3 regions of the Bacillus sp. P4_E1 genome follow, and region 1 is predicted to be linked to each of the others. Evidence: riboswitches for the same ligand, from Rfam matches in the RefSeq annotation. Region 1 holds a riboswitch; each other region holds the start of a gene.

Evidence for each region. Region 1 has a riboswitch for thiamine pyrophosphate ahead of tenA (thiaminase II). Riboswitches for the same ligand answer to the same signal wherever they lie in the genome.
Region 2: linked by a shared signal. The riboswitch ahead of tenA (thiaminase II) and the one ahead of tenA (thiaminase II) in region 1 are both predicted to bind thiamine pyrophosphate.
Region 3: linked by a shared signal. The riboswitch ahead of thiC (phosphomethylpyrimidine synthase ThiC) and the one ahead of tenA (thiaminase II) in region 1 are both predicted to bind thiamine pyrophosphate.

What each region holds. Positions count from the first base shown of each region.
Region 1 covers NZ_JBFUIV010000003.1:673-7,924, reverse strand. The annotation lists gene AC1DS7_RS04385 (ABC transporter substrate-binding protein) at 1-568, opposite strand, end outside; gene AC1DS7_RS04380 (ABC transporter permease) at 565-1,317, opposite strand; gene AC1DS7_RS04375 (ABC transporter ATP-binding protein) at 1,317-2,066, opposite strand; gene tenA (thiaminase II) at 2,035-2,730, opposite strand; TPP riboswitch at 2,820-2,923, opposite strand; TPP riboswitch at 2,984-3,096, opposite strand; gene AC1DS7_RS04365 (SH3 domain-containing protein) at 3,356-4,516, shown strand; gene AC1DS7_RS04360 (hypothetical protein) at 4,522-4,854, shown strand; gene AC1DS7_RS04355 (DUF3965 domain-containing protein) at 5,096-6,247, opposite strand; gene AC1DS7_RS04350 (CBS domain-containing protein) at 6,671-7,090, opposite strand; tRNA gene AC1DS7_RS04345 (tRNA-Glu) at 7,222-7,252, opposite strand, start outside.
Region 2 covers NZ_JBFUIV010000001.1:3,442-10,693, reverse strand. The annotation lists gene AC1DS7_RS00045 (pPIWI_RE module domain-containing protein) at 1-1,486, opposite strand, end outside; gene tenA (thiaminase II) at 1,818-2,504, opposite strand; TPP riboswitch at 2,629-2,734, opposite strand; gene ddlB (D-alanine--D-alanine ligase) at 2,808-3,722, opposite strand; gene pdxR (MocR-like pyridoxine biosynthesis transcription factor PdxR) at 3,727-5,175, opposite strand; gene AC1DS7_RS00025 (homoserine dehydrogenase) at 5,272-6,297, opposite strand; gene AC1DS7_RS00020 (esterase/lipase family protein) at 6,386-7,252, opposite strand, start outside.
Region 3 covers NZ_JBFUIV010000002.1:315,156-322,407, reverse strand. The annotation lists gene AC1DS7_RS03720 (arsenic transporter) at 1-1,025, shown strand, start outside; gene thiC (phosphomethylpyrimidine synthase ThiC) at 1,277-3,037, opposite strand; TPP riboswitch at 3,150-3,265, opposite strand; gene lldP (L-lactate permease) at 3,337-4,998, opposite strand; gene AC1DS7_RS03705 (magnetosome magnetite crystal formation protein family) at 5,286-5,603, shown strand; gene AC1DS7_RS03700 (metal-binding protein) at 5,750-6,241, opposite strand; gene AC1DS7_RS03695 (YkvA family protein) at 6,292-6,657, opposite strand; gene AC1DS7_RS03690 (LTA synthase family protein) at 7,208-7,252, shown strand, end outside.

The DNA of each region.
Region 1 (7,252 bases):
CCCCTGTTACCGCATCCACTTTTTTCGTAATTAATGCTGGTACTAAATCAAAGCCAACATCGACTACTTTCACTGTATCTGGATTACCACCAGCTTCTTTTACCATCGTTTTTAAATACATCTCACTTAAAGGTGTTCCAGAATATCCAACTGTTTTCCCCTCTAAATCTTTTGGCGATTGAATGCCTGCTGACTTCAGTGATACAACATGATTTAACGGTGAACGTACGACAGCTCCAATTGATTTCACTGGAATTTGTTCATTTGCTTTTGCCATGACAACATCTGGTTGATAATACAAACCAACTGTCACTTTCCCTGCTGCCGCTAGCGTTAATGGATCAGTCGGATTAGAAGGGAATTTAATATTCACCTTGACTCCTTCTTCTTTAAAGTATCCTTTTTCAATTGCCGTATAAATAAAGCTATGTACCGCATTCGGGTACCAATCAAGCATTACTGTTATTTCTTTTTCTGATTTATTCTTATCTGATGCCGAGTTACTCGAACATCCTGCAATCATTGCAACTAATAATGTAAACACAAAGATGCGTTTTAATAATTTCATGAATGTTTCCTCCAACTAATAAATTTCTTTTCCAATATGGAAATAAGTATGACGAAGAAAATAGCTAATAATGATAACAATACAATGGGTGCAAATACACCAGCTCCGTCTAACTGCGTCATCATTCTTTTACTGAAATATCCAAGCCCAGCTTGTGCACCGAGCCATTCTCCAATTGCTGCACCAATCACACTAAGCGGAACTGCAATTTTTAACGCTGAGAAAAAGTAAGGAAGAGCAGATGGCAACTTTAGCTTTAGAAAAATATCTTTTTTCGTTGCACCATATGTAACTAATAGCTCCTCCCATTCTTTTTTCGTACTGCGCAGTCCATCATACGTATTGACCGCAATTGGGAAAAACGTAATTAAAACGGTAACAACAACCTTACTCCAGATGGTATATCCAAACCATAAAACGAAGAGCGGCGCAAGCGCAGTAATCGGGATTGTTTGTGAAGCAACTAATAACGGATAAAATGCTCTTTCCATCCACGTACTCGCATTCATTAACATTGCTAGCCCTACGCCCAGTACGATAGAAATAACAACGCCTATTAAAACGACGTACAACGTTGCAGGTAAATGAACCGTAAATAATATATCTTTCAGCGCCCATATCTTCATTACAATTGCAGAAGGTGATGGCAAAATGTACATTTCATCTACAATTCTTGCTCCTACTTCCCACAGAGCAAGTAAAATTCCACTTAATATTAGGGCAGGTAATAACTCCTTCAAGCGATTCATCATACGAGTACCTGCCTTTGTAACATACTAAGGAGCTCTTCTTTAAGCGCTAACACTTCAGGCTTATATAAATCTTTTCTTGTTCGGTTACGATCAAGCGGCACAATTCGCTCAGTTAAAGTTGCTATCGGTTGATTTTCTACAACCAAAATTCGATTAGAAAGAAACAATGCTTCTTCAACATCATGAGTGATAAATAAAATTGTTTTTTCCCACTCTTTCCATTGTTCAAACAACCATTCTTGCAAAGATGCCTTCGTTAAAGCGTCCAATGCGCTAAACGGTTCATCTAACAATAATATCTCCCCGCCTGTTAATAAAGTTCGGATAAAAGATACGCGTTGCCTCATACCACCAGATAAATCTTTCGGATATTTTTTCTCGTACCCTTGTAAACCAAATTTATGTAACAGTTCTTTCACTTTTACTTGCGCTTCTTTCTTTTGCACACCTTGGCACTCTAGCGGCAGGGCAGCATTCTCAATAATCGTCCTCCACGGCAAGAGCATATCTTTTTGGGGCATATACCCTACAGGATGACTCTTTGTTTTTGTCAGCTCTATCTGTCCAGTACTTGCCTCTTCTAAGCCTGTAATAAGGCGAAATAAAGTACTTTTCCCACATCCACTCGGCCCGATAATACTTACAAACTCTTTATCTTGTATAGAAGCATTTAATTCATTGATGATTGGTTTCTCATCATAATGAAAGGAAACATTATGAAACTGTAGTATGTTCTTGCTCCTCAAAACCCCACATCTCCTTACGATAAGCCATATCCCAGAATAAATATTCAAATCGGCTGGAATATAAGAAAATCTCCTCTAATCGGTCTAGCTCTTTCTCTGACTTTCCAACTGCCATTTCATTTAATAAATCTATTAACCAAATACAAAGGTTACCGTATTCTTCAGAACTATATCCTTGAATCCACTCTCCAAAGAACTCATGATCGCTTGCTCCAGGAATATCATTTAAACGCTTTCCAATCTCCCAATAGCTCCACATACATGGAAGTAAAGCTGATATTAATTCTGCAAGTGTGCCATTTTGAGATACAGACATCATGTAATTTGTATAGGCTAAATTTTTAGCAGATGGTTTCGCAGATTCTATCTCCTCTACAGTAATGCCAAGTTTGTTTGCATACTGTTTATGGATCGTCATTTCTCCATTTAAAATCCCATCAATTTGCTCTGCAAATTTTGCCATAACTTGTGGATTCGTTGCCTTTACAACCCCAATTGCATATAGCTTTGCATAATCTAACAAATATAAATAATCTTGAATAATATAGTACTGGAATTTGTCTTTTTCCAACGTACCATCCCCCATACCTACTACAAACGGATGATTATGACTTTTCTCCCAAACAGGCTGCACCGTATCAAATAATCTTTCACAAAATTTCATTAATAATTCCCCTTCCTATATATCTATTTATCTCAATAAAAAAACCACTTCTGTATATAAGAAGTGGTTACAGCAAATAAAATTATAATTTATTCGTTGTTCCACTTCCCTTCGCTAGTATTATCTAGATCAGGTGTTGTAAGGGTTAAGGATTATTCCTCTCTCAGCACGAAAAGCACCCCTAGTGGTGTTAATATGAAATTTTCAAATAAAAAAGCCCCGTTTCTATACGCAAAGAAACGGGGACTCATTGTTAATGTCCGAATTGCTTCCCTACGCTAGCATAATCTAGATCAGGTAATAAAAAGGATCAAAGGCTTATGGCCCTACTCTCAGCTGGCAACACCAGCCCTCCTAGCAAACTATAAAATTATCACTGTCAGTATAACATCGCCATAAGACATCATCAACTGTTTTAATTTTCTTAATTAAGAATCAATTCTTAACATGTTAAACAAATATAAATGCGACCTCACAAATGATATATACAATATTTATATACGAATCTCTCTTCTGACATTATTTTTATTGATTTCATATTACATTTATGTGAATACGACCAATATATTATATCTTTATACTATAATAAAATTACAACTATACAACTAGAGGAGGTCTTTATTACATGAATATGAAAGCCACAGCTTTAACAGCAACTACTATCGCAATTGCTTCTTTACTTCCTTCTATGGGAGAATCCGATATACAAACAGCGGCTGCTAAGCAACCATCTACAGTAAAAACTGGATATGTAAAAATTGACAACGTTGCACTACATCAAAATAGCCATACAGACAGTGCAATAGTTGATACCATTCGATTTAATAGCCCGGTTACTATTCTTGAAACAGTTCAAGATTGGTATAAAGTATCTGTTAACAACAAAACAGGCTATATGAAAAAAGATGCAATTCTATTCAAAAAAAATGTTCAACCAAAGTCTCAATATATCGTAAATGCAAACGCATTAAACGTTCGTTCTGAACCTAATACAGAGTCTTCTATTCTAGATATATTACCAAATGGTCAATTCATTACCATTCAAGGTGAACAAGGAGATTGGTACAAAATATTACATAACGGTCAAATTGGTTACGTACAAAAAACATTTGTATCTAATGGATCCACACCTCTAGTAAAAGGTGTAACAGTACAAGGTTCTCCTTCTTATACTGTTGCAACACCAAAATTAAATGTACGTAGCAATGCTAGCACAAGTGGCACTCTACTTGGCTCATTACAAAATGGTACACAAGTACAAGTAGTAGAAACGGTAGGTACTTGGTATAAAATTCGTTTTGGCACAGGATACGGATATGTAGCAAAACACTATGTAGTGCAAAATCAAAATCAAGCACAAGCTAAAACAGCTCAACCTGCATCAATTCCAGCAGTTTTCAAATTCCCTACTCAAGGGAAAATCAGCTCCACTTTTGATATGCGCTGGGAGCAAATGCATTATGGTATAGATATAGCAGCACAAGGAAATGTCTCTATTCAAGCTGCTGCTGCAGGTAAGGTTGTGAAATCTTATTATTCGGCTAGCTACGGCAATGTCGTGTTCATCGCCCATCAAATAAATGGGAAATTATATACAACAGTTTATGCTCATATGAAGGATCGCACTGTACAAGCTGGTGATCAAGTACAAACTGGACAATTAGTAGGTCATATGGGAAACACAGGTCATTCATACGGGCAACATCTCCATTTTGAATTACATAATGGGGAATGGAATTTTGAAAAAACAAATGCAGTAAACCCACTGCCATATTTAGTTAGGTAAATTATATGCCACGCAATATACCTCTCTTTATTGAATACCTGGCCTTTTTAGGTTTAATCTGTTGTTTAATCATTTATAATACGAACACTGTATTTTTATCTATTATTATTGCTTTTGTTGCTTTAGAAATCATTATGGAAGCATTACAAATGCGGCTAAAACAAAAAATTGCCCATATTTATAATGTAATTTTTCTTTTAAGTGCTCTTATAACAAATATAATTAGTAATGGTTTTTATTTATCTACCGTACTTCCTGTATTCTTTATAGGTGTTTTATTATTCATAGCTAGATACGTTCATGTTCCTAATAACCAAAAACATGAACAAGAAGCTTAGAAAGAGGAGACACTGTGTACCAATCTTTCAAAGATAATCCAATGAAATATATATTGAATTTATATGAAAAAATGAATACTTTTTTTGGTATACAAGGAAGTTATACTGCACAATTTCTCCTTTATGGAATGTTATTTCTTATCTTAGTTACTTTCTCCTTGCTTTACTAACAAAAAAAGGATCTCACATAAACTTGAGATCCTTTTTAATTTATATTAATTTTTAATATGTAAAATATGGTTTATCCACAAGCATATTTTTCATAAATGAAACTAAGATTATATTTTTTCTCTAAGCTCATTCTTTGTTCATCGTCGCACCAATAGAAAAGAATATCATGAATCGTTGCATAACGCTTATTTTTAAGAAATAGTTTAAAGAATGATGGTAAACAATCATGTAATTGTATAAATATATAATTGCGTAGTATTTCTTCTTTGTATTCAATTCCCTTACAAATATAAAGTAATTCTTCACAATAATATGCATGCTGTGGAACTTGGATCATTTCGAAAAATGGTACATATGATAGTAGCTTTCCAATAAAATGACCATACCGATCCATTACCCCTATCGTCATATGCTCCATCATTTCTTTCATCACATATAAATAATCATCTACATGAGTTGTCTTTAAAGGGTCTAATCGATCGGAAATTTGTGAAAGTACAGCTCTTTGACAAGCTAAAACTGCTTGACTAGGTCCATAATATGATAGGAAGTCTGTACACTTACGATACTTTCGTAATAAGTCATGTGTATATAAATCATACACAAAAGTATTACAATACATTGCCAGACTCATCATATCACTATTTAATTTCTCTTTTGACAGTGTTTTCGCTCGCTTACACATATAAAAGAATGTAAATTCCAATACTTCTTTATGAGATAATAGATGTTTGCAATCTGTTATACATTTCTCACTAAATTTAACTCGATCCCAAATTTCTACATCCTCAGCTGTTAATTCACCAATACGATATTTAATAATTAAATAGTTTAAAGCAACTGCTTTCGTCAAAAGATCCCATGTTTCATACTCCAATGAAGTTCGGACAAATTCATCTAGCCCTTGGGTTATCATAAAAGCATTTGCCTCTTCATACCAACCAATCTCTTGACATAAACGAAGAATACGTACTAGAGTTGGAATTTCATCTTTATGAAACTGCGGTAAATTCTTTACTTTATTCATGCCATATACGATAAATGGCGCTAAATTTTCTTCTTTATAAAATTCTTTTTCTTTCCATACTAATATAGTTCGCTCTTTCCCTTCACCTTTTGGATGACAAGGTACAAGCAAAGAAAATAACTCAGCGAAATTATTTGGTTCTATATATGTATCTGTAACCAAATTCCAATTTGGATCGCCCTGTACAGCCCTCATATAATTCCCCTTCCCTTTTTATCCCGCTATTTGCGGGCAGTAAGACTCCCACCTCAAAATTCTGCGAATGCGAGGAAGTTAGGTGGGAGATAAAACTGCCCATAAAAGCCCGATTGGTTCAACTAATAATTATTGGGGGATGGACACCCCCCAATAATTAAAGTTTCACTTTATCTACGTAGGAAATATTAATTCATTATTACATCATTAACAACGAATATTGTTATATTCAAAATCTATAATAACACTTATATCTCTCAGTATATCATTTTTTCTCTTATTAAAAATTAGGAATGACAAATTTAAAAAAACTGTCAAAAATATTGACTCTATACTTATTATATAATGTCTCAGATACATCACGCTAACATATTAGTTTAATCCGTATATACTAGAATAATGTATCTGATCTTTATACATAATTTATTCCATATGCTCTGAGATTTCACTTAAAGCAAACCCTGCTTGATCATCTGCTGATTTTCTTATAGCTAAATCACCTAGTGCTAGCATCCCAACAAGTTGACCGCTCTCAACAACCGGTAACCGTCTAATTTGATATTGTGCCATTAATTCTGTAGCTTTTTCAATAGAATCGTCTGGAGAAACTGAAACAATGTTTGTTGTCATTACATTTGTAATTTGATTAGATCCAGGATGTTTTTCAGCAATCCCACGAACAACTAAGTCTCGATCAGTAACAAGCCCAACAACTTGTTTATTTTCAATAACAGGAATCAATCCAACCGATTCTTCCTTCATTTTTACAGCTGCCTCATATACATTGTCTAATGGTGTACAATGTACGATATGAGTACTCATAAGTTCTCTAACTTGCGTCATTTTTCATCTCCTCCTTTTAATACATACCATAGCTTTTCCTAAATCCCTTTATTTATTTCAGGAAAATAAGGTGATAAAAAGAGGCTTATACATAATAAAAAAGAGTCAGCAATATGCTGACTCTTTTTTTATGACCCGTACGGGATTCGAACCCGTGTTACC
Region 2 (7,252 bases), on a different contig from region 1:
ATAAATTAATAAATGCTGAAATACGTTCCGTTTGAGCGAATCCTTCCCGAATAATTTGCTTTGGATTAATTTTTTCGCGACCATCACAACTTTTTATTGCAATTAATGCTAATTTCATTTCATTTTGCTCACCTGCCGTAGCATGTACAGCTTTTACGACATCGTCTACTAGTTTCTTTTTGTTTTTATGGCTATATTGCATTCTATATGGATTTTGTAACAATTTCCTAATGTTATATCTTACTATTTTTAACAACACCGGATTGTCTGCATTTAATACATAGGAGGAATCTCCGTTTTGAGCTAAAACTATTTTGCTATCTAATAACGCTTGTTCTATCTCTATTACTATATCATCTGACCATACTTCTAACGTAATTGATTCTAATCCCTTTGGGGCAAATAAAGGTAATAACTCATTCTCATTATTAGTTAATACATTTTCACATTCTGGAAGTAATGTGAAATATGGGCATATTCGTTGGAATTCATTAAAAAGTTCCTCTTTTTCTCTTACTTTTATACCAAATTTTATTTTTGTTCCTTGAACTTTATATATATTTTCGTTATATGGAAGAAGCACTCTTATCTTTGTTCCTCTAATATACTCTTTCGGACATTGGAGAATGTTCTCTAATTTAACTTCTCCCCCTATCCTATAATCATCTTTTAAATTTCTAAAACGTTTAATCCACTTTATTCCTTTTACAGCTTGTTGTACTTTTAACTTTACAAATCTTTGCTTTTTATTATTTGATTCAAATTCAGGAGTTGAAATCAGTATTTGGCTCCGCTTTCGCCCTAAAAGTATAGGGATATCTTTATGATTATATTGTTGATAAAACCTCCTAATCCCTACAGATACTTTTAATAGCGGAATATTCTCACCTCCACGAGTTACGTATTCAAACCGATATACATAAGAGAAATAATCATGTGTTTCTTCATCTTTAATTGGCTCAGACATCGCTTCAGAAACATGTTGTGATCGCAGTGGTGAAAAATATATTTCTTCCTCATTTTTATTTTCCATACGTAAAGGCTGTTCGCAAAAAATATGAGTAATTAGAGCTGGTACCCATTTAGAAAACGTTTTTTTATCATGTAATGCTGGTAAATTACTAATTAAATCATACTGCCATTCTAAATGTGGTGGATCTATTAATTTATTAGGTTTCCAATCATGAATAACCTCATACCAGCTTTGGAAAATATAGTCTAACTGTTCTTGTTTCATTGGTTCTTTTGCTACAATCCAGGGCGTATCTTCCTTTAATATATATGGATTATGCTGAATGAATAATATATCAGAAAACATTTCATACAATCTTTCATTTACAAGTTTTAATTTGCTCGTTAATAAAAATGTTCTATAATGTATCTCTACAATCTCAAGCCATTCAATAGGAAAATAAATATACGATACTTTCTCATTATAGAGGGGTTCTACTATATTTTTAAATGCTAATAACTGTAATTTTTCCATATTATTAATACTTCCTCTCTTAATTTATATTGATCATGAATAATACTAGAAAAGATACCAATTTTTTAAGCATTAACGAATCAAATTTTAACCAAGCACATTAAAGGAAATAACTAAATTACATTTGGTTATTTAAATAAAACATTATTAAAATCAAATTAATATAAAGTAACTATTAACATATAACTACCTCCTTATGGGACTTTATATTATAAAATCATTATAATGAATTATTATATTTTTTATCTATGATTTACAAAAAAATTACAGAAACTAAATATAATAAAAGGTATCGCCTCTTTATATAGCGATACCTTTTATATACTCTTAATTAAATAACACCTTTAACTTCTTCATTCACCGGCCATTTTTCTAATGTATATGCCATTTCCCAAAATGAATATTCATATTGACTACTAAAAATAAAATGTTGTCTCATACGATTACGGTCTGCCTCTGTTACTTTTTCAGCGATCGTATCTAATCGTGTGATTTGCTCTTCTACTAGAGTACGGAACCAATCAGATCCATATGCAGAAATCCATTCTTGATAAATTGGCTCTTCTGGTTGACATTCTTTTAATCGTTCACCGATTTCATAATATAACCAATAACAAGGTAAAATAGCCGCAATAATATCTCCTAAATGCCCTTCATAAGCTGCACGATACATATGAGATGTATATGCATATGCAGTTGGCGCAGGAATAAAATTATCTTTTTCTTCTTTTGTAATCCCTAATTTCTTTGCGAAATTCTCATGTAATGATAACTCAGCTTCATACGTATTTTGTGCATGGTGTGCCATACGAGCTGTCGTTTCTAATTCAAGAGCCTTTGCAGCACCTAACGTTTGTACTCTAGCAAAATGACTCAAATAATAAGAATCTTGAAGCACATAATATCGAAAACTAGCTAAATCTAATGTTCCTTCGCCTAGTTTTTTTACAAAAGGATGGTTAAAACTTGCTTCCCAAATTGAATCTACTTCTTTACGTAATGATTGTGAAAAAGTCATTCAAATCCCTCCAAATAATGTAAAAAATATACGTATTTATCCACAATTATTAAAGCTGTAAAATAAAAAAACTTTCTTTACAGGCGTAAAGAAAGTGAAATTGACAGTATTTATTCGTTAAATAGCAACGTCTTTCCCACTTCCCTACGCTGGCATTAACCAGATCAGGTACTAAGAGTCTCAAAATTTCATCTGATCTCAGCCTATAAAAGGCCCCCCTAGTGGATAAATATTTAGTTGTCGTATTGTAATTATCATAGCATAATTCGTGGAACTGTCAAAAGAATTAATTATATAACTACCTTAAAAACCTTCTTCTTTCCTTACTTTTAATGAAGTTTCAATTATCATATCTAATAGTTTGCTATAATTAATTCCCGCTGCTTCCGCACTTTTTGGCAGTAAACTTGATTGTGTCATCCCTGGTAATGTATTAACTTCCATTACATATGGAATTCCTTCCTTCACCATCATATCAACCCTTGCATAAACACTACATTTTAATGCTTTATAACAAGCCAGTGACGCTTTATTTACACGTTCCTTTATTTCAGCTGGAAGTTCAATAACTTCTTCAACTGTACTAGTATCATCATATTTTGCATTATAGTCAAAGAACACAGCAGCATGTCGAATCGAAATGATAGGTAACTGTTGCCCATCAAAAATTGAACATGTAATCTCGTCACCTTTTATATACTTCTCAATTACTACTTCAGAATCCCATTCGAATACAGTTTCTAGCATAGAGATTAATTCATTTTTATCATAGACAATCTTAACTCCAACACTTGAGCCGCCAGAGTTTGGTTTTACCACTAACGGAAAGCCTAATTTATCTAACTCCTCAAGCTTTAGATCCTCCATTTTTGTAAGTTCAATCCAATCTGGTGTTTCTACTCCTTCATAACGCAAAATCTTTTTCGAAATATTTTTATCCATACATATACCGCTAGATAACATATTACTGCCGCTATATGGAATACCTAAACTCTCAAGCGTCCCTTGAACCGTACCATCTTCTCCGTATTTTCCGTGTAATGCTAGCAATGCAAAATCAATGTCTTTCGCTTTTTCAATTAAATCCATTTTTTCATTTAACGTAATTGGAACGATTTCATATTTACTCTTATCTAAATGTGCAATCATTTCATTCCCAGTCATAATTGATACTTGTTTTTCAGAGGATACTCCTCCCATAATAACGCCAATTCTCATTTTCTCAACTCCAAGTTTCATTTTTTAAAGTTTCACCAATTATTTGAATCCCGCTAACAATTTCCTGTTCTTTCAAACGTGAAAATCCTAATCGGAATGTGTTCGCTCCTCCTCCATCAGAGTAAAAAACATCTCCAGGAGAAAACGTAACTCCTTTCTCATAACACTTTTGTAAAAGTGTGCGGGCTTGAATTTTTTCTTCCAACTCTATAAACAAATGAAGTCCACCGTCTCCAGTCATTCTTTTAAACGGAATGTACTGATTACACGCCCCAACAGCTAACTCATATTTTTTCTTATAAACAGATCTTGCTTTTTTTAAATATTTTTCAAAATATCCTTCATGTAAATATTGAAACAGAACAGCTTGATCTAACGTAGATGTGTGAATGGTTCTGGCTCTTTTAACACTTTCTAAATAATGTATCAGTTCTTTATCTGCAATGATCCAACCTACACGTAAACCAGGGAAAAGTACCTTTGAAAAGCTACTAATATAAATCACATTATTACCAGCCCCTGCAAAAGTTAATAATGGCGATAAATGTGAACCCGAATAACGTAATTCTTCATTAAACCCATCCTCTATAATAGGGATCTTGTATTTTGAAAATAACCTCATCAATTCCGTTCTTTTCTCCGAACTCGTAACAATACCAGTCGGATTATGATAAGAAGGGATTAAATACGCGAAATCAAAATCCTTTTCACGCAAACTTTTTTCTACTTCATTCGTATCAATACCATCATCATTCATATTAATTCCATGAACTTCAAGTCCATGTAAACGAAAAAGCTTCAATGCAGCATGGTGAGTTGGGTTCTCACAAATAACACGCCCTGATTTCTTCGATAAAGAAGATAACACAATATCTAATCCTTCTGTAAATCCATTTGTAATTAGAATATCTTTGTTCGAAATATCTACACCTTTCATTTCCATGTAATGAAGTAAATAATTAATTAACGGTCTATAACCTTTTGCATATCCGTAGTTCAATACGATATCCCCTTCAATGGACATACGAGTAAGAAAAGCTCTTTTGAAATTTTCAACATCAAATAGCTTTTCGTCCGGGGCTATACTATTAAAAACAATCATTCCTTTTTCCCAGCGAACTCCATGCTTCATTAAGTCTAATTCATCCGCTAATGTGGTAACTGTATTAAGTTTATTTTTCCAATCTATTTCAACAGACGAGGTGTTACTTATATCCACCTTCGCAACGAAATTTCCTTTTCCTTTAACTGCATAAATGAGTCCTTCTTGTTCTAAATCCGCATATGCAGAGAGTACTGTATTTCTGCTCACTGATAATAATTCACTCAGTTCCCTTGTTGATGGGATTTTTTGGTCCCCCAACAAATGCCCTTTCATAATCATCTTTTTTAAATAATCCTTTAATTGAATATAAACGGGACGATCTTTTACAACTTTAAAATCTTTAAACAATTTCTTACCCCCTGCAATTATTTTTACATATTTATTTCATTCTCAAAAGGTCCACTACATATGTATTTTTTATTAATAGCGGTACGGTTATAAAGCCTATAAATCATTTCGATATAAATTGATTACATCTTTTAAAGCAGCAGCTGCAGCTCCGCGTGGATTAGAAGCTCCACCAATTGTAGTGACTTGTCCCATTGTATCTGTAAAGAACGTAATTCCTTTTTCCGTGCCATTTATATTTGCTAACGGATGTTCTTTCTCTAAATTACAAGGTTGTACACTAAGGTTTACTTTTCCATTATCATCTTTATATGCTGATGCAATTAATTTAATTGATTTATTTTGTTCCTTTGCATTTTGAATTTGTTGCGTTGTAACGTGCTCTATTCCGTTTATTTTTATATCTTTGAGTGAATAATCGTTTCCCATTAAACTATTCGTCAAAAGTAATAATTTACAAGCGCTATCCATCCCGCTTATATCTAATAACGGGTTAGTCTCCGCAATTCCTTTATTTTGTGCTTCTTGCAATGCTTCTTCAAACGTCTTATATTCTTCATGCATCTTTGTAAGAATATAATTTGTTGTCCCGTTCAATATTCCTTCTATTTTTTCAATATGGCAACCCGCTAAACTTAGTTGTCCAATGTCTAATGTCGGTAACGCAGCGGCAGTTGCACCGCTATATCGAATGCGTGAGCCTGAAATGCGTGCTGCCGTATTCAGTTCACTCCAAGCTGTAACAAGTGCACCTTTTGAAATAGCTACTATATCCATTTGATTTTCAATAGCTTGTTTCATATACTGTTTCCCTGGATTTCCATTTTTAAGATTTGTAGCAGTTGATTCAACCAATACAGTACCATTTATATTAATCGTTCCGCGTTCCTCTGGATAATGTTCGATATATTTTTCAATTGCAGCAGAACCATCACCATACGTCAATAAATCATTAATCTGCAAACCTTTCCCGTTATATATTGCAATATTTCTTCCTATCACTCCACTAACAACTAAGTCAATTCCATATGTTTCATTTATATATAAATATTTTTCGTTTAATAATTTAATAAATTCTTTACCAACTGTCCCATACCCCGATAATACAACTTGAATTTTCATAAGATCACCCCATGTTTTTTTTGCCAAATCCCTCTTTCAATATAATATAAAGCGCCCTCGAATTCCATCGAGAGCGCTTTATTATTATCTATTTCGGTAACCGTGATAATTTTTCTGCAATTGTTCTATAAAACTCTTGAATATTAGAAAAACCTAACGTGTCTGAAACGCTTAATCCTACCATATCAAGATGGTCCCAATTTGCTTTCGTTTCGATATGATTCCATTTTCCAACCTGTAAAGACTCATTATCATTTGCAGCAATATTAGATGAAGGTGCAATCATAGAATTTGTATTTACTACACCGTCATTTTGCCACCAAGAAGTATCTATTAATGTTCGATTCTCTTCATATCTTGCATAGGAACCTAAGAAAAATGCATTACCCATTAACACTTTATTCATCGTTATATGAGGTAAATGTAAACCTGTTATTGGTGCTGCTTGCGATGCATGTCCACTATAAGATAAGTAATATACATCCGATTGCGTCTTTACCCAATTATTTAACTCCTTTGCTCCATCAGTACTTAAATCCCATTGACTTATATCTTTTGTATTTTCCCAAATTGAACTATTTAAAATACGATCAGTATATTGGAAAAAGGACTCTCCGGCATTCTTTTTTATACCCCATTGATCCAATTTAAAATCATATAATGATAAATTATTGTTTCCACCTAAACTTGCAGCTGTAATGAGTAAATCTTTAACGAACGGCAACAGAAGACTTCCGTCCGCGAGTGTTGTACCGTTATGAGGAGTTGCTAAAGTTGTAACACTATGAACATACGATTTGCCACCTTCAAATAGTGGTGATATCTTTGTGTTCGGATGATTTTTCACATAATCTTTTTCTTCATAACTTCCTTCTTTTAATAATTGCACTAATGTTCTTGTCGTTTGTCCACCCATGCTATGCCCAACTAAATGAACTTTATTTGTTTCACTCCA
Region 3 (7,252 bases), on a different contig from region 1:
TATTTAATAATGACGGTAGTATTTTAATTACAACACCGATTTTGATTTTACTTCTGAAAAACCTTCAATTAAAACCTCATCAACAAATCCCTTATTTATTAAGCGGTGCTTTAATTGCCACTGCATCTAGTGCACCAATCGGTGTAAGTAATATCGTAAACTTAATCGCATTAAATATTGTTAATATGACTCTTTATATGCATACAGCTATGATGTTTGTACCTGCAACACTAGGACTACTGTTTATGTCATGGCTCATGTATACAGTTTTAAAGAAAAAACTTCCAGAAAGATTACCTGTTTCTTCATATGATATTGAAGAAATTTTCTTCACGAAAAACTTCCATCCGTTAAAAGGACAGAATTCTGTTAATACGAAACAAAAACGTACGAAATTCATGTTAAAAGTATTAGGCTTCGTTTTCCTTATGCGCTGTCTTCTATTCGTTGCATCCTTCTTATCGATTCCAATCGAAATCGTTGCCGTACTCGGTTCACTCGTTCTTCTCATCTGGAGATGGTACTACTTACGAACAAACCCAGTCGATATTTTGAAAAAGACACCGTGGCACATTTTAATTTTCGCTTTCTCTATGTATGTAATTATTTACGGGCTTCATAACGCAGGGTTAACAGCGGCACTTGTAAGTTGGCTCGAACCAATTGTAAGTCAGCATCTACTCTATGCCAGCTTTGCAATGGGCGGACTCGTTTCCCTCCTCTCTAACGTCTTCAATAACCACCCTGCACTTATGATTGGTACAATCACATTAACAGAAATGGGACTAGATCCAGTCACATTAAAAACTATCTATCTCGCAAATATCATCGGTAGTGACATCGGTTCACTATTATTACCAATCGGTACACTAGCTTCCCTCATTTGGATGTATATCTTAAGACAAAACAAAATTAAAGTGAAATGGAAAGATTATTTAAGCGTATCTCTCATCGTAATCCCACTCACAACAGTCGTCACATTATTCCTCTTATACTACTGGGTACAATTATTCTTCACCTTATAAAGTGAAACTTTATAAGGTGGGTGGGTGTTCATCCCCCACTGATTATTAGCCCGCACCAATCGGGCGTTTACGGACAGTTTATCTCCCACCTAACTTCTTTGCTCCAGCCGAATTTTGAGGTGGGAGTTTTACTGCCCACAAATAGCGGGATAGACGACAGAAGCCCCCTTTGCTACCGTCTTAGCAAAGGGGGCTTCTTCTATATTTAAGTTAGGTACAGTGTGATCAATCAAGTAAAGAGGTGTAACGTGTTATTGATATAAGTGACTACCAGTTTCTTTGAATTCTACCGCTTTCTCTTTCATTCCTTTTTCAATTGCTTCTGTCGTTTCTAAGTCATTTTCTTTCGCATATTCACGAATATCATGTGAAATTCTCATACTACAAAACTTTGGGCCACACATTGAACAGAAATGCGCTGTTTTCGCCCCTTCTGCTGGCAACGTTTCATCATGGTACTCCATCGCGCGTTCAGGATCTAAAGATAAATTAAATTGGTCGCGCCAACGGAATTCAAATCGTGCTTTTGAAAGTGCATCATCACGCTGATGAGCCGTTTTATGCCCTTTCGCAAGATCGGCTGCATGCGCAGCGATTTTGTACGTAATAACCCCTTCGCGAACATCATCTTTGTTCGGTAAACCTAAATGTTCTTTCGGGGTTACATAACAAAGCATCGCCGTTCCAAACCAGCCAATCATCGCAGCACCAATCGCTGAAGTAATATGATCATAACCTGGTGCAATATCTGTCGTTAACGGCCCAAGTGTATAGAACGGCGCACCCTGACAAATATCAAGTTCTTTCTCCATATTTTCTTTAATTAAATGCATCGGTACATGCCCAGGTCCTTCAATCATAACTTGCACATCATGTTTCCAAGCGATTTTTGTTAATTCACCAAGTGTCTCAAGCTCAGAAAACTGCGCTTCGTCATTTGCATCTGCAATAGAACCTGGACGTAATCCATCTCCAAGAGAAAACGAAACATCGTACTGCTTCATAATTTCACAAATCTCTTCAAAGTGAGTATATAGGAAGTTTTCTTTATGATGGAATAAACACCACTGCGCCATAATCGAACCACCGCGCGAAACAATACCTGTCATACGCTTTGCAGTAATTGGAATGTAACGAAGTAATACACCAGCGTGAATCGTGAAGTAATCAACGCCTTGCTCCGCCTGCTCAATTAACGTATCACGATACACTTCCCACGTTAAATCCTCTGCAATTCCGTTTACTTTTTCAAGCGCTTGATAAATTGGCACAGTTCCAACTGGTACCGGAGCATTACGAATAATCCACTCACGTGTTGTATGAATGTTTTTACCTGTAGATAAATCCATAATCGTATCTGCACCCCAGCGAGTCGCCCACGTCATCTTCTCTACTTCTTCTGCAATAGAAGACGATACAGCAGAGTTTCCGATATTTGCATTTACCTTCACGTGAAAATTACGTCCAATTATCATCGGTTCCGCTTCAGGATGGTTAATGTTCGCCGGCAAAATCGCACGACCTTCTGCAATCTCCTTACGAACAAATTCAGGCTCTACCCCTTCACGAATCGCAACATATTCCATCTCAGACGTAATAATGCCATTACGCGCATAATGCATTTGCGAAACATTTGCACCTTGCTTCGCTCTAAGCGGCTTACGATCCATTTGCGGGAAAACAGGTGTATGTTTTGAAGCCACTTTCACACCGTCATCCTCAGGTTTAATTTCGCGTCCTTCATAAGCTTCCACATCACCACGCCCCAAGGTCCAAGAGTGGCGCGGCGCCTGCAACCCTTTTTCCAGCTCCACTTTATACTCTGGATCTGTATAAGGTCCACTCGTATCATACACACGGATTGGCGGATTTTGAACACCGTTCGTATCGCTTTGTTCAATCTCGCGCATTGGTACTTTCATACCTTCACGTGTTCCATCCACATACACTTTCTTACTTCCTGGTAAACTCGATTTCAATTCAATTTGCTCAGCTGAAACAGACTGTTTCATAACCTTTGTTGCCCCCCTGTTCGTGACAAGGACGAGATATGGCCAGCGCATGCCAAAATAAAAAGAGCCAGGTCCATAAAAGAATAAGGACCTGGCTCATAAAGACATAATTATGTAAAGCCGTTAACTTCCCTACGCTGGTACGAGCCAGATCAGGTCCAAAGGGTTAAGAAGTTCACACGCTTCTCTCTCAGCCTACGCATACGTTAGGCACCCCTAGTTTATCACTGATTTAATTTTCAATACTTTCCCATCATACACTATAATCTGAAAAATGCAAAGTTTATTTCTTTTGTTGTTTACGGAATCATCCAAGTCAAATAATAAGCCTGCACATACGTCATAATCCCAACAATAGTAACAAAGAATAAACTATGCTTCAATGTAAAGCGGAACAAATCTGACTCTTTCCCAGCAAGTCCAACTGCCGCACAAGCAATCGCAATTGATTGCGGAGAAATCATTTTACCTGTTACACCGCCCGTTGTATTTGCTGCAACAAGAAGCACTTCAGATACACCGACTTGCTGCGCTGTAATTGCTTGTAAATTCGAGAACAGTGCGTTCGCTGACGTATCTGATCCTGTTAAGAATACGCCAATCCATCCTAAGAATGGTGAGAAGAACGGGAATAATCCGCCAGTTCCTGCAAGTGCTAACGCTAATGTAGAAGATAGACCAGAATAATTTGCGATAAATGCGAATCCTAATACGAATCCAATAGATAAAATTGGCATTTTTAGTTCGTTTAACGTTTCTTTAAATGTTGCTACTGCATCTTTTGCACTCATTTTCAAAATAAAGATAGAAATGATACAAGCAATTAAAATTGCTGTTCCAGTCGCTGATAAAATATCTAATTTCAAGATTGCTTCATAAGGTGTTGGTTTATTTACAATTGGCTCTGCTTTCATTACTAAATTGTGCAAGCTTGGAACTTCAAATTTAAATACGAGACTTTCTAAAGCGCCGCCCGGAGCGAATAACGCTTTAAAGAAACTCTGGCTCCAGATGACTACCATCACAGTCAAAATAATGAACGGAGACCACGCTTTTACTACTTTTCCTACCGTTAGTTTCGGCATAGATGTCGTTGTCGTCGCCGCGGCTACTTCACTATTCGCTTGCTTAGTTTGATAAATTTCTTTCGGCTGCCAAACTTTTAAAAATAGCGATAAACTTACTAAACTTACAAGCGCTGACGTAATATCCGGAAGTTCTGGTCCTAAAAACGTCGCTGTAATAAACTGTGTAATTGCAAATGAACTACCCGCTACAAATAAAGCAGGCCACGTTTGTTTTACTCCTTTAAAGCCATCCATTAAAAATACGATAAAGAACGGAACAAATAAAGATAAGAACGGTAATTGATGCCCAGCCATTTGTCCAATTTTATGTGGATCAATGCCTGTCACTTGTCCAGCAACTGTAATCGGAATCCCCATCGCTCCGAAAGCTACTGGTGCAGTATTTGCGATTAAACAAAGACCTGCTGCATATAAAGGATTTAGCCCAAGGCCTGCCAGAAGCGCTGCCGTAATCGCTACTGGTGCACCAAATCCTGCTGCCCCTTCCAAAAATGCTCCAAATGAAAATCCAATTAAAATAACGAGTAAACGATGGTCATTCGTAATGGATAATACAGATGCACGAATGACATCAAATTGACCTGTTTTCACAGAAATTTTATATAAAAATACTGACATAATGATAATCCACGCAATTGGCCATAATCCGTATAAGAAACCGTATCCGGTCGCTGCCATTGCCATTGTGAATGGCATTTTATACGCAAATAACGCCACCAAAATCGTTAATACAACTGTAATAAATCCTGCCACATACCCCTTCATGCGGAAAACCGCTAAAGCTAAGAAAAAAAAGATGATTGGAATAAGTGCGACTGCTGCCGAAATCCAAATGTTACCGAACGGATCGTAAACTTGTGTCCATGTGTTCATTGTTCTCTCCCCCTAAAGAATCCCCTTTTAAATAAGATATAACCTTATCAATAGACTACCAGGTCATCATACCTTTAAGTCTAAAAAATACAAAACGTTTAAGAAAACGTTTTCAATAATTTTATCACAACGATTTTCATTTAAAAAGATTTTTTCGAAAATTTCATCATTTAAAAAGGAAATCTTACAAAAGCGTCACGTTTTTGTAATGTTAATCGATAGGAAGGTTGCCAAATTTATCGCATACTAAAAGTATAACAACGGACATTACTTATGAGGTGATATATATGAACGGAAACAAAATATTAGCAGCTTTATCATACTTTAGTGTATTATTTGCACCTATCTTATTCCCTATTATCGTGTGGATTGTGGGCGATTCTGAAACGAAACCACATGCGAAACGTGCTCTATGGACACATATCGTTCCAAGCATCGCTTCATTTATTGGATTAGTTATTTTAGGAATTATGGGCATCGGATCTGATCAACCAGACGTAACACTTGGAATTGGAGCAATCATCGTCTTATGCATTTGCGGAATCATTAGCTTATACTACTTCATTTGGAATATCGTGAAAGGTATTAAAGTACTGAAAGCTTAGTTTTAAACAAACGTTTGATTAAAAAGAAACTGTCCAAAAATTGATGTCGCATGATCGTAAATGAAATTTTATCGGCGGTTCAACAAGAGTAACCTACCTATTAATAAGAAAAAAACCGTCCCAAAATACCTTTTGGGACGGTTTCTTTATCTTCTGCGTTTCTTCTTTTTTCTCATCATTTTCTTTCGGCGCGTATTCGCTTTATCCGCTATAATGTGAAGCGTACTCGCCACAACAATCCCCATTACAAACGTTACAATTTCAACCTCGTGTTCCTTCGCAATTTCTATTAAATTTCCACCGAATGCGATTATATTTAATAGGAATAAAAACGGAGAAAACACGATTAACATGTATGCAATACGAATAATATCACCAATTATAATCGTATGTGTGAAGAAGGAACGATGGGGCATTACGCTCCTATATGGATACCAAAAAATGCGGAGGAATCCCCATTTGTTATACGCATTACTGTACGTATCTAAATCCGGTGTTAGAAATGAAGTACCTACTAAAAAGCCAATTGCAAAAGTTAATAAAAAATCAAAACTTGTTAATCCATACGAAAAGAGCATAAACAAAACAACCGGAAGGGATATTAAGTTTATTTTCGTATGCGTTCTTCCTGATGGCATAATGCACTTCCTCGCTTACGTTCGCCCTGTCATCCTATGACAGTTCTCACCTATTGATCTAATTTTTGATCGATAAATGATGTGTCTATATCCGAACCAAACCATTCTGCCAACTTCACTCGTGCCTTATCTTTCACATCTTCATTTACGTATATCGATGCTTGTAATAGTGCGGCCATTAACGCACCTAAATCATCCGTATAACCGACTCCAGCAATGAAATCTGGAATGGCATCAATCGGTGCAATGAAATAAGCAAGTGCTCCAATTACAATAATTTTCACTCGTTTTGGAACATCCGGTCTTTGCAACACGTAAAACAACAATAAACTCGCATAGATTACCGACTGCCCTGCCTGCTTCGCAACATGTTTTATTTTCTTCCAAAACGCTTCAACTGAAAATTTTTGTTTCATTCAAAAGCCTCCCTATTTTCAAAAGAAATAAGCTACAATATGTTATGTTATCAGTAAAAGTTCATCAAAATTACACATAATCTATCAATGAAATTTCATTGTAACAAACAAAACCAAAAAGAACAAGTGTTCGTTAATTTTTTCGTATTTTCCTTCATATAATAGTTTTCTAGACAACCACTTAAAGATTTCTATTCCATATTTCTCAACCAAAAAACTTTCAATTCCGCTTAACATTCTTTTCTATTTTTGTTATATTTTCTAGTTGACGAGCCTATAAACGAATGTTAAAGTTTTCTCTGGTAGTGACAAATCACATACAAAAAATGTAAAATGTTATAGTGTTTCTCAGAAATGAATTTTGTTGTATAATACAGAAATGACGTTATGCTTATGAGCAGCACAAGAAACCAAAAAGGGTATGCATAGTTAAAGTCGTATATGGGTGAATATAGAAACTCTAATTATGACCAAGAAAACTATGTATTTTTTATTTTAACATTTTTCGCTCCAAAATCGACCAAGCCTGATAGAGAAAGGGTGGAAATGAATGAAAGAAACCATGAAATCACAATTTCAAAATGTGCGTTTCACT